2 regions of the Paenarthrobacter sp. NPDC090517 genome follow, and region 2 is predicted to be linked to the other one. Evidence: riboswitches for the same ligand, from Rfam matches in the RefSeq annotation. Region 2 holds a riboswitch; the other holds the start of a gene.
What was found. A riboswitch is a leader RNA that binds a small molecule or an ion and turns the genes downstream of it on or off. The one in region 2 is predicted to bind glycine.

Region 1 (6,413 bases), on a different contig from region 2:
GCCTCCATGGGTGACTGGCCCTCAACAAGTTGCAGGTGCTGGGCGAAGAAGTAGATGAAGCCAGTCATGGAGAACAGGGACAGGACGTTCGCCACGATTGCGGTACTGAACACCTTGTTCTTGAACAAAGAGACGTCCAGCATGGGGTTCTCGATCCGCTGCTGGCGGCGAACGAACATAATGCCCATCACCACTCCAAACCCCATGAAGGCAGCCGCAGATGCCCCGAAACCGTGAACCGCGAATTCCTTGATGCCGTAAACGAACGGCGCCATGGTGATCACGGACAGGACGATGCTGGGCACATCTACCCGGCCAGGATTGGCGTCCTTGGACTCGGGAATCAGCACACGGCCAAAGGCCAGGAGTGGCAGGAGCAGGAAAGCCGCCACCAGGAACACGGCACCCCACCAGAAGTGCTCCACCAGCCAGCCACCGAAGATCGGACCAAGAGCGGCACCGCCGGAGAAACCGGCGGCCCAGACGGCGATCGCGAGCCGACGCCGGTTGGGATCGGTGAAGATGTTCCGGATCAGGGACAGGGTTGACGGCATCAGCATGGCGCCGAAGACGCCCAGGCCCGCGCGGCCGGCAATGAGCCATTCAGCGGAAGGCGCGAAGGCCGTAGCAGCCGAAACCGCTGCGAAGCCCGTGCTGCCGATCAGTAGCAGCCGACGTCGTCCGATCCTGTCGCCCAAGTTGCCCATGGACACCAGCAATGCTGCGAGGACCAGCGGGTACGCATCAACAATCCACAGCAATTGGATACCGCCCACGTCCAGGGAGCGGGAGATTTCGGGCAGAGCGAAGGTGAGCGCGGTGTTGTCGACGGCCACCAGCAGCACCGGAAACATCAGGAGTGCCAGTGCCGTCCAATCGCGCCACGGTGCTGCCTGGCCCTTAACGGGTTGGGCGGAACGGGGCGCTTGGGTTGAGGACGGCGAGAACATGTAACAACTATACCGTCCAGACGGTACAGTTACAAATAGAAGCCCGTAAGCCTTTAGGGAATGATGGACACATGCCACGAAAACCAGTTGCCCGGGACGCCGTCCTGGATGCCTTCGAAGCCCTGCTTATAGAGGTAGGGGAGCGTGCCGCGACGCTCGACGCCGTTGCCAAGCGTGCAGGCGTTTCCAAGGGTGGGCTGCTCTACCACTTTCCCAATAAGGAAGCGTTGATCACGGCACTTCTGGAACGCCTGGACCTGCTTGCCCAGGAAGATACCGAACTGATGAAGGCTGCCCCCGATGGTTCAGCCGCCTACTTCATCCGGTCCTCGCTCTGGGCGGATACGCCCATGGACCGGGCCTTCGTCGCTGCCACAAGACTGGCCGAAGTGGCCCACGAAGAAACCCGCCGCAGGTTTGCGGCGATCCAGCGACGCTGGCTGGACGTGCTGGCTGAGGACGTCGGGCCGGAAGTTGCCAAGGCCGTCAGCTACATGGGTGATGGCCTCTATTTCAATGCGATTTTTGAAGGCGGGCAGGAGGGCGGCAACGCAGGACGGGAAGCCGACGTCGAAATCCTGCTGGGAGTCCTCGAGCGATTGCGGAAGTAGCCGTTCACCCATTTGCTGCACGGCCCGGCACGTAGGACAATTAACCCTCGTGGCGTGCCCTACATGGCACCCATACACAACTGAACATGCCTTTTGATCTGCGGCGGGAGAGTCCTGCAAGCAAGTGATGCAGGCGCCGTAGGAGCAAACCCTCCCCAGGAATCTCTCAGGCCCACGCACCGCCGCGGCTAGGCAACTCTGGAAAGCAGCAGGCACTCAGCCTACCTCCGGGTCAAAGAGTGTTGTGCTCACCGACGGTGCAAGCGATTGTTGTTCACGCAACGCGCGGAAACTCTCAGGTCCAATACAGAGCGGGGAGGAACCCAGCCGCTGTGGCGTACCCAAACGCTGCCCAAGTAATGGAGTTCCTTCGTGACGGTTAGTTCTGCCTCCACCACCTTCGTCGATCGGCATATCGGCGCACGCCGCAAGGCCGACATTGAGACCATGCTCAAGTCCGTCGGCTACGACACTGTTGATTCGCTGGTCGACACCGCCGTCCCGAACGACATCCGCCAGGATGTAGCCCTCACCCTGCAGAACGCGCTGAGCGAAGTTGAAGTCCTGGCCGAGCTGCGCAAGCTCGCGTCCAAGAACAAAACAGCCGTTCAGATGATCGGCCAGGGCTACTACGACACCGTGACGCCGCCCGTGATCCGCCGGAACATCCTCGAATCCCCGGCTTGGTACACCGCCTATACCCCTTACCAGCCGGAAATCTCGCAGGGCCGCCTTGAAGCACTCCTGAACTTCCAGACCATGGTCCAGGACCTGGTCGGGCTGCCGATCGCCAACGCGTCCCTACTGGATGAAGCCACTGCAGTGGCCGAAGCCGTCCTCATGATGCGCCGCGCCAACAAGAACAAGGCTGTCCAGGATGGTAAGACTGTCCTCGACGCTGATTGCCTCCCGCAGACCATCGCCATCGTCAAGGGCCGGGCCGAGGCGCTCGGTTTCGAAGTCGAGGTCGCTGACCTTTCCTTGGGTCTCCCGGAAGGCGCCATCAACGGCGTGGTCCTCCAGCAGCCCGGCGTTTCCGGCCGAGTGTTCGACCACTCTGCCGTGATTGCCGACGCCAAGGAGCGCGGTGCGCTGGTAACCGTTGCTGCCGACCTCCTGTCCCTGACGCTCATCACCCCTCCGGGCGAGCAGGGCGCCGACATCGCTGTAGGTTCCGCGCAGCGTTTGGGCGTTCCGCTCTTCTTCGGCGGCCCCCACGCCGCATACATGGCGGTCCAAAAGGGACTTGAGCGGTCCATGCCCGGCCGTCTGGTGGGCGTTTCCAAGGACGACGCCGGTGTCCCCGCCTACCGCTTGGCGCTGCAGACCCGCGAGCAGCACATCCGCCGTGAGAAGGCGACGTCCAACATCTGCACCGCGCAGGCGTTGTTGGCCATTGTGGCCTCGATGTACGCCGTTTATCACGGCCCTGAAGGCTTGAAAGCGATCGCCGAAACCGCCCACGGCCACGCCCTCACGCTTGCAGCGTCACTGAAGGCTGCCGGCGTCGAAGTTCTTCACGGTTCCTTCTTCGACACCATCACCATCCGCGTCCCGGGCAAGGCTGACGAAATTGTCGCCGCTGCCGAGGCCAAGGGCATCAACCTGCGCGGCATTAACGCTGACACGGTTGGTATCTCGGTTGATGAGACCACTACTTCCGAAATTGTCGCCGACGTCGCATCGGTGTTCGGCGCTTCGGTGCTTGAGTCCGGTGAAGGCTTCGCGCTTGAGGCTTCCGTTGAGCGTAGTAGCGACTTTATGCAGCACCCGGTGTTCAACACTCACCGCTCCGAAACCCAGCTCCTGCGCTACATCCGCAAGCTCTCGGACCGGGACCTCGCACTGGATCGCACCATGATCCCGCTGGGTTCCTGCACCATGAAACTCAACGCCACAGCTGAGATGGAAGCCATTTCCTGGCCCGAGTTCGCCTCCATCCACCCGTTCGCACCGGACTCCCAGACAGAGGGCTGGCGCGAACTCATCACCGACCTCGAATCCCAGCTGACCGAGATCACCGGCTACGACCAGGTTTCCATCCAGCCGAATGCAGGCTCCCAGGGCGAGCTCGCCGGTCTGCTGGCCATCCGCGGCTACCACCTCTCCCGCGGTGACGAGCAGCGCAACGTCTGCCTGATCCCCGCTTCTGCCCATGGCACCAACGCTGCCTCGGCAGTGCTGGCGGGCATGAAGGTTGTGGTGGTGGCCACGGCTCCCGACGGGACCATCGACCATGTTGACCTCAAGAACAAGATCGAGGCCAACCGGGACGCGCTCTCGGCCATCATGATCACCTACCCGTCCACTCACGGTGTGTACGACGCCGACGTCCGCGAAGTATGCGACGCCGTCCACGAGGCCGGTGGGCAGGTCTACATCGACGGCGCCAACCTCAACGCCCTGGTCGGCCTTGCCCAGCCTGGTAAGTTTGGCGGCGACGTTTCCCACCTGAACCTGCACAAGACGTTCTGCATCCCGCACGGTGGTGGCGGTCCCGGCGTTGGCCCCGTTGCTGCAAAGGCACACCTCGCACCGTTCATGCCGGGCGATGCAGCCTCCTGGACCGAAGGCAACGACGTCCCCATTTCGGCGTCGCGTTTCGGTTCCGCAGGTGTCCTGCCGATCTCCTGGGCGTACGTGAAGCTCATGGGTGGCCAAGGCCTCACCGAAGCAACCAAGTCCGCGCTGCTGGCCGCGAACTACATCGCTTCCCGCCTCAACGAGCACTTCCCGGTCCTCTACACGGGCGAGGGCGGACTCGTGGCTCACGAGTGCATCCTGGACCTCCGCGAACTGACGGCCAAGACCGGCGTCACCGCAGAGGACGTGGCCAAACGCCTCATTGACTTTGGCTTCCACGCTCCCACCCTGGCCTTCCCGGTTGCCGGGACCTTGATGGTGGAGCCAACGGAGTCCGAGGACCTGGCGGAGATCGACCGTTTCATCGAAGCCATGGTCACCATCCGCAAGGAAATCGACCAGGTCGCCCATGGTGATTTCTCCGTGCAGGATTCGCCGCTTCGCCGCGCACCCCACACGGCTGCCGCCGTCGTAACTTCTGAGTGGGACCGCGCGTACCCGCGTGAGCAGGCCGCCTTCCCGGTCCACCACCTCAAGCAGGACAAGTACTTCCCGCCCGTAGGCCGCATTGACGGCGCCGCAGGGGACCGGAACCTTGTGTGCTCGTGCCCGCCGATCGAAGACTTCGAAAACTAAGGACTCCTATGAACGAGAACTACACAGCCCTTTACGAAGAGCACAAGAAACTCGGCGCGTCCTTCACCGACTTCGGCGGCTGGCAGATGCCCCTCAAGTACTCCTCGGAGTTGGCTGAGCACCACGCCGTCCGCAAGACCGCGGGCCTGTTCGACCTCTCCCACATGGGCGAAGTCTGGGTCACCGGTCCCGAGGCTGCTGCCTTCCTGGACTACGCCTTGGTGGGCAAGATCTCCGCCATGGCCGTAGGCAAGGCCAAGTACTCGCTGATCTGCCAGGAAGACGGCGGCATCATCGACGACCTCATCACCTACCGTCGCCCCTCTCCCCAGGAGGGCACCGACAAATTCCTTGTGGTCCCGAACGCCGGTAATGCCAAGGTTGTTGCCGCGGCGCTGTTGGAGCGCGCTGCAGGTTTCGACGTGGTTGTTGAAGATGCTTCCTCTGAGACTTCGCTGATCGCAGTTCAGGGGCCGCTTGCTGAGGCCATCCTCCTCCGCCTGGTCCCGGCCGAACAGCACGCCCTGGTCACCGACCTCAAGTACTACGCGGCGGTTGAAGTTCCGTTCACGTTCGACGGCGGCACGCAGGACCTGCTGCTGGCCCGCACCGGGTACACCGGCGAAGACGGCTTCGAAATCTTCGTAGCGAACGACTCCGCAGCAGCACTATGGCAGGCCATCGCCGACGCTGCTGCAGAAGGCGAGCTGACCCCGGCCGGCCTTGCTTCCCGCGACTCACTCCGCCTCGAAGCCGGCATGCCCCTCTACGGCAACGAACTTTCCCGCGAAGGCAACCCCTTCGCGGCAGGACTCGGCCCCGTGGTGGCACTGTCCAAGGAAGGCGACTTCGTAGGCAAAGAGGCTCTCGCTGCCCTCAAAGCGGACGGTGCCGGATCCACCAGCGGCCGCAAACTCGTTGGCCTCAAAGGCCTGGGCCGCAGGGCCGGACGTGGCCACTACCCGGTCCTTAAGGACGGCGCAGTGGTCGGCGAAGTTACCTCCGGTCAGCCGAGCCCGACGCTTGGCTACCCGGTAGCGTTGGCGTATGTCGACGTCGAGCATTCAGAACTTGGAACTGCCTTGGACATTGACCTGCGAGGCAAGCCCGAGTCGTTCGAAGTCGTCACACTGCCGTTCTATAAGCGCAAAAAGTAAGCCGGGGTCGGTCCCGTCGGGTCGCCTTGGGCGCTTCCGGATACCGGGCCCGATGGGGCTGCGCACCTCACCAGCCATAATTTTTGATCAACCACAGTAAGGAAACAGAATGCCCAAAGTAGCGCCCGAACTTCAGTACTCCGACGAACACGAGTGGGTTTCCCGCGGCGACGGGAACTCCGTGTCCGTTGGTATCTCCGAGGTTGCCACCGACGCACTGGGTGACATTGTGTACGTGGATCTGCCCGAGGTCGGTTCGTCGGTGACCGCCGGGGAAACCTGTGGCGAGGTTGAGTCCACCAAGTCGGTTTCGGACCTGTACTCACCCGTTACCGGTGAGGTCACGGAGATCAACGACGCCGTTGTGTCCGACCCCGCGCTGATCAACAACGACCCCTACGGTGCCGGTTGGTTGTTCAAGGTTGCCGCCGAGTCCGAGGGCCCCCTGCTCTCCGCCGAGGAATACGCCTCCAAGA
Region 2 (6,413 bases):
TCATACACACCGTGAGTGGACGGGTAGGTGATCATGATGCAGGACAGGACGTCCTTGTTGGCTTCGATCTTGGCGGCAAGGTCCGCGTGATCGATGGTGCCGTCGGCAGCCGTAGCCACCACAACTACCTTCATGCCCGCCAACACAGCAGACGCCGCATTGGTGCCGTGAGCCGACGCCGGAATCAGGCAGACGTTGCGCTGTTCATCTCCGCGGGACAGGTGGTAGCCGCGAATCGCGAGCAGGCCCGCGAGCTCGCCCTGGGAGCCTGCATTCGGCTGGATGGAAACCTGGTCGTAGCCCGTGATCTCAGTAAGATCGGCTTCCAGGTCCTCGATCAGTTCGCGCCAACCTGCTGTCTGGTGGTCCGGAGCAAACGGGTGGATGGAGGCGAACTCAGGCCAGGAAATGGCTTCCATCTCCGCTGTGGCATTGAGCTTCATGGTGCAGGAACCCAGCGGGATCATGGTGCGGTCCAGTGCCAGGTCCCGGTCGGACAGCTTGCGGATATAGCGCAACAGCTGCGTCTCGGAACGGTGGGTGTTGAACACCGGGTGCTGCAGGAAATCGGAGCTGCGGACCACGTCTGCGGGAAGCTCGAACCCGGCGGTTTCCCCTACAGGACCGGCGCCGAAGGCTACGGCCACCGCCGAGAGGACCTCCGGCGTCGTGGTTTCATCAATGGAGACGCCAACGGTGTCCGCATTGATGAGGCGCAAGTTGATGCCGCGGGCTTCGGCGGCCGCGATGACTTTATCGGCTTTGCCGGGTACGCGGACGGTGAGGGTATCGAAGAAAGTGTCGGAGACGAGTTCGCGGCCGGCCTTCTGTAGGGTCGCCGCCAAAGCACGGGCGTGACCATGAACGGTTTCGGCGATAGCCTTCAGCCCTTCCGGACCGTGGTAAACGGCGTACATCGAGGCCACGATCGCCAGGAGAGCCTGCGCGGTGCAGATGTTGGACGTCGCCTTTTCGCGACGGATGTGCTGCTCGCGGGTTTGGAGGGCCAGGCGGTAAGCAGGGACGCCGGCGTTGTCCTTGGAAACACCAACAATGCGGCCAGGAAGTGTGCGCTCCATGCCTTCACGCACGGCCATGTAGGCAGCGTGCGGGCCACCGAAGAACAGTGGAACGCCGAAGCGCTGCGCGGTTCCGACGGCGATGTCCGCACCTTGTTCGCCCGGGGGCGTGATGAGCGTGAGCGCCAGCAAATCGGCGGCCACGGTGACCAGCGCACCGCGTTCCTTCGCGGAAGCGATCACGCCGGAGTGGTCGAACACGCGGCCCGAAACGCCGGGCTGCTGAAGGACGACGCCGTTGATGTCGCCGTCGGGAAGCCCTGCCGAAAGGTCGGAAATCTGAACTTCGAAGCCCAACGCCTCGGCGCGACCCTTCACGATCGCGATGGTCTGCGGAAGGAGGTCGGCGTCGAGGACAGTCTTGCCGTCCTTGGCATTCTTGTTCTTGTTGGCGCGGCGCATCAGCAACACGGCCTCGGCCACGGCGGTTGCTTCGTCCAGCAACGAGGCGTTGGCTACGGGAAGTCCCGTGAGGTCCTGCACCATGGTCTGGAAGTTGAGCAGTGCCTCAAGGCGGCCCTGGGAAATTTCCGGCTGGTACGGCGTGTAGGCCGTGTACCAGGCGGGAGCTTCGAGGATATTTCGGCGAATGACCGGAGGCGTGACGGTGTCGTAGTAGCCCTGGCCGATCATCTGGACGGCGGTCTTGTTCTTGGACGCGAGCTTGCGGAGCTCGGCGAGGACCTGCACCTCGGTGAGGGCATCCTGCAACTTCAGGGCAGTTTCCTGGCGGATGGAATCGGGAACCGCGACATCTACCAAGCCGTCGACAGAGTCGTAGCCGATGGCCTTGAGCATGGTGTCAACGTCGGCTTGGCGGCGGGCGCCGATGTGCCGGTCCGCGAAGGCGGTGGGGGTTGATTGAACAGTCAAGAGGAACTCCATGATTCAGGCGCCCAGTGAGCGCCACGATGATGTGGGGTTCCTCCCCGCTCTGTATTGGACCTGAGAGATTCCGCAGCAATTGTTGCCTGCTTGCACCGTCGGTGAGCCCGGTTACCCGGACTGCTTTCCAGAGTTGCCTAACCGCGGCGGTACATGGGCCTGAGAGATTCCTGGGGAGGATTTGCTCCTACGGCGCCTGACTGGATGTACCGGCAGGACTCTCCCGCCGCAGATCAATAGCGTTGCATCACCTGGGTGACACGCTTCACACCATAGCTGGTTGTTTTGAAAATGCGCAAGCAAGGTATGGCTACTGATGCATCGCTTCATGGATCTGCAGCGCAAACCACAATTGGGCGACCGTGGACGTTTCACCCATGTCCAGCCCTGTCAGTTCGCCAATTTTCCGCATTCGATAGATGATCGTCTGCCGGTGGGCGAAGAGCGCCGTCGCAGTCTTTTGCCAAGAGCGTTGCGAGTCCAAATACGTCCTCAAGGTGACAATGAGATCGCCTTCCCGGCCCTGCTCGTAGTCGAAAATCGGCCCCAAAAGACGGCGGACCAAGGCTGTCCCTTCCTCGAAACTGGTGAGTCCAAGCCACGATGGCCCCTCGGCATAGCGGGCCAGCCGCAAGTTGTTGGCACGGGCAGAACCGAGCGCCCAGAGGGACTCCTGTAGTGCACCCTGGATGTTGGCGACAGCTGCCGGCGCACTGATTCCAATGGCGGCGCCTTCCCCGGCGCAGTGCACCAGCACTTCATCAGAAACGTCGGCCGGGACCACCACGTGGAGCCTGTTATTCCGCTTCAACGTGGCCGACGCAACCCCATGCCGCCACAGTTCGATATGAACGTTAGCCAGCCTGTCGCCGTCGTCCGCTGTTTTGTTGCCGGCCGCCTCGGACATGGAGGCGAGCAGGAAACCCTGGGGCGGAACCTCAAAACCGGCCAGCCGGCTCTCCATCTCGGCCGCGCCCAAACGTCCATCCATGGCCTGCAGCAGGAACTCACCTGCCAGTCGGTGGCGGCCTTCCAGCGACAAAACGATGCGCGAAAGTTGCAGCCCCAGCACGGTTGCGGCGTGAAGAAGCACGACGGCGTCCGGGTGCGGTTCGCTGTTGGGCAGCACCACCAGGAGCGCGTTGGCGTGGGTGGGAATATCCATGGTGAGCACGTGCCTGCCGCGGATGCGGTGCCACTGGAAGTTCTTCCCGGCGAGGGATACCTGCCCGGACAAGGGAGCCCATTCCTCGGCGAGGAACACCGGAAGTGACTGCCCGTCAGGATGCCAAGGATGGAGGCAGCGCCTATCCACCACGAACAGGTCCGCGTCGAGCTCGGTGGCGAGCCTTTGGACGAGGCTCTGCCAATGGTCCTCGGAGGCTCCCGCGGTGCGGAGGAGGTCGTAAACACGGGCCGTTTGCCTCAATCGGCGGGACTCCTCCAGCAGCGAGGATTCGGCCACCGAACGGGCAATCGCGATGAACGGCAGCGGATACGGGATGTTGATCAGGGGCAGCGGAAGGCGGTTGCAGGCCTCCAGGAATTCCTCCGTAAGTGGCGGAGCGTGCATCTTCTCACCGATCGCCAACGCGCTGGCGCCACTATCCATCAAAGCTTCGGCGAGCGCTACCTGCCCTTCGGCGTCGGCGGGAATGGAGAGGCCATTGGTCATCATGAGCTCCCCACCGGTCACCCACTCCCACAGCCTGGGCAGGTCCGAGGTATGGGCCCAAGTGATGCGATTACCCAAGCCGGCGGGTCCGGCCATCAGGGTGAGTCCCAGCTGCGGCTCTGCGACGAGTTCAGCCACCGTAATCGCCATGTTTCGCCCCGATTCTTGGTCTGCTTGTTCGGCTTCAGCCGCAGGATATCGCGGCACTTAGACATTCGTCTAAACGACTCGGCCATTTGTAGTCAATGTACCGCTATCCGGGGTGATCCACGTCACCAAGAATGGAACTACTTACTTCCCGCTCAACGGCGAGCACCCCTCAACCCAAGGATCCGTCAATGACAACCCACAAGCCCATCGGTCCTGTCGACGCAACCAAAGTCCCCAGGTATGCAGGCCTCGGCACCTTCGCCCGCCTCCCCCAAATCGACCGCGTCCCGGATTACGACATCGCGATCGTCGGCGTACCGTTCGACGGCGGAACCTCCTTCCGGCCCGGCGCCCGCTTTGGTCCTGCCGCAGTCCGCGAGGCCTCCCGTCTCCTGCGCCCCGGCTACCACCCGGAGCTCGACGTTGAACCGGTGTACGAAGCCCAGGTTGTGGATGCCGGCGACATCGCCTGCACTCCCTATGACATCACCCGGGCCGTCCGTGAGATCGAGGAGCAGGCATTGCCCCTGATCAGCACGGACAAGAGGCTTATTTCCATCGGCGGCGACCACACCATCGCCCTTCCCATGCTGCGGGCCCTGAACAAGGTCCATGGCCCTGTGGCCCTGTTGCATTTCGATGCCCACTTGGACACCTGGGACACCTATTTCGACCAGCCGATCACACACGGAACCATCTTCCGACGGGCGTTCGAGGAAGGCCTGCTGGTGGAGGACAAGTCCATGCACGTGGGTATACGCGGCCCGGTCTATGACCGCAACGACTTCCTTCGCGACCACGAGTTCGGGTTCCAGATCATCCGTTGCTCGGACCTGGACGTGATCGGTGTCCCGGCAGCTATCCAGCGCGTGAAGGACAGGCTCGGCGATACCCCCGTCTACGTCTCCATCGACATTGACGTCCTGGACCCCGCGTTCGCACCCGGCACCGGAACCCCCGAAATGGGCGGGCTCCACTCCCGCGAGCTCCTGGCGTTGCTCCGCGGACTGGACGGCATCAACATCGTGGGCGCCGACGTCGTGGAAGTCGCCCCGGCGTACGACCACGCGGACATCACCACGGTCGCCGCGGCCACCCTGGTGTTCGACCTTCTCGGACTCATGGTGAACCGCAGCAAAGCGGACAACACGGCTGTTCGCGAGCTCGCTTCGGCATCCCGGAGCGCGTCATGAGGACCTCCACCGAGGCACCGCGGCCTGCTGCGGAAGTACCCCGGCTCGAGGACAGAACCATCCAGCCGATCCCCGCCAATGAGCGCCACGGCAAGGCCCGGGACCTCTTCACCATCTGGTTCGGCTCCAACATCATGATCATGACTATCATGACCGGCGGACTCGCCACCACCGTGTTCGGTCTCGGTTTTGTCCCGGCAATTGCGGGAATCATCATCGGCAACGTGGTGGGCGGCATCTTCATGGCGCTGCACTCGGCCCAGGGCCCGCAATTGGGTGTGGCCCAGATGATCCAGACCCGTGGTCAGTTCGGTTCCTTCGGCGCTTTGCTGATCGTGGTCATCGTGGTGATCATGTACGTGGGCTTCTTCGCAGCGAACCTGGTATTCGGCGGGGAAGCAATGGCTGCGGTGAGCCCGGGCATCAGCGTTGACGCGGGAATCATCATCATCGGCATCGTCAGCGTTATCGCCACGATCTTCGGTTACCGGCTCATCCATGCCTATGCACGCGTCCTCAGCGTTGCAGCCGGCCTGGCCTTGTTGCTGGCCTTCGGTTGGATCCTGATGGTCCACGGATTGCCCGGCAACTTCCTGGAGACGGGCAACTTCAACTGGGTCGGCTTCATGGGAACCATCTCCGTCTCCGCCCTGTGGCAACTGGCCTACGCGCCGTACGTCTCTGATTACTCCCGCTACATGCCGCAGGGCACAGGTTCCGCCCCGGCGTTCTGGGCTTCCTATTCAGGCTGCGTGTTGGGAACCCTCTTCCCCATGATCCTTGGCGCTTTGGTGGGCACGCTAGCCGTCTCCATGAGCACCGGCGAGGTCGAAATCGTGGGCAGCCTGGGGGCGATGCTTCAGCCGTGGACCCTGATCATAGTCGGCATCTTCTGCCTGGGCGTCGCGGCATCGAACGCCATGAACCTGTACTGCGGCGTCCTGTGCACCCTCACCATTGGCCAGACGTTCAGGCCGAGCTGGTTGCCTCGCGCCAAGACCCGCAGCATTGCCGCGATCATCCTGTTCGTTGTCGCAGTCTCCATCGCCCTGTTTGCCCGCGACAACTTCATCCTCTTCTACACGAACTTCCTCTCCTTCCTGATGTACGTCCTGGTTCCGTGGACGGCCATCAACCTGGTGGACTACTACCTTCTGCGGCACGGCGAGTACCGGGTTGAAGACTTCTTCAAGCGCGACGGCGGCGTGTACGGCCGGTTCAATTGGGTCGCCATCGGCTCCTATGTAGCAGGCGCCCTGATCCAGGTTCCCTTCTCGGCAACCGCGATCTACACAGGCCCGTTGGCCGCAGCGATGGGCGGCGTGGACATCTCCTGGATCGTCGGCCTCGTCGTCGTCGCTCCCCTCTATTACGTCGCAGCCCGGGTGTTCCGCAAGAACACCGAAGCCGCACCCTTTCCCGCTAGTGCAC

Region 1: another riboswitch for glycine. It lies ahead of gcvP (aminomethyl-transferring glycine dehydrogenase); the one in region 2 lies ahead of gcvP (aminomethyl-transferring glycine dehydrogenase).

The regions. Positions count from the first base shown of each region.
Region 1 covers NZ_JBIVXN010000014.1:7,254-13,666, forward strand. Annotated here, with positions in the region: gene ACIQTW_RS21745 (MFS transporter) at 1-950, opposite strand, end outside; gene ACIQTW_RS21750 (TetR/AcrR family transcriptional regulator) at 1,022-1,561, shown strand; glycine riboswitch at 1,656-1,753, shown strand; gene gcvP (aminomethyl-transferring glycine dehydrogenase) at 1,934-4,780, shown strand; gene gcvT (glycine cleavage system aminomethyltransferase GcvT) at 4,789-5,937, shown strand; gene gcvH (glycine cleavage system protein GcvH) at 6,047-6,413, shown strand, end outside.
Region 2 covers NZ_JBIVXN010000005.1:319,020-325,432, reverse strand. Annotated here, with positions in the region: gene gcvP (aminomethyl-transferring glycine dehydrogenase) at 1-1,964, opposite strand, end outside; glycine riboswitch at 2,102-2,200, opposite strand; gene ACIQTW_RS17130 (PucR family transcriptional regulator) at 2,275-3,789, opposite strand; gene speB (agmatinase) at 3,978-4,982, shown strand; gene ACIQTW_RS17120 (purine-cytosine permease family protein) at 4,979-6,413, shown strand, end outside.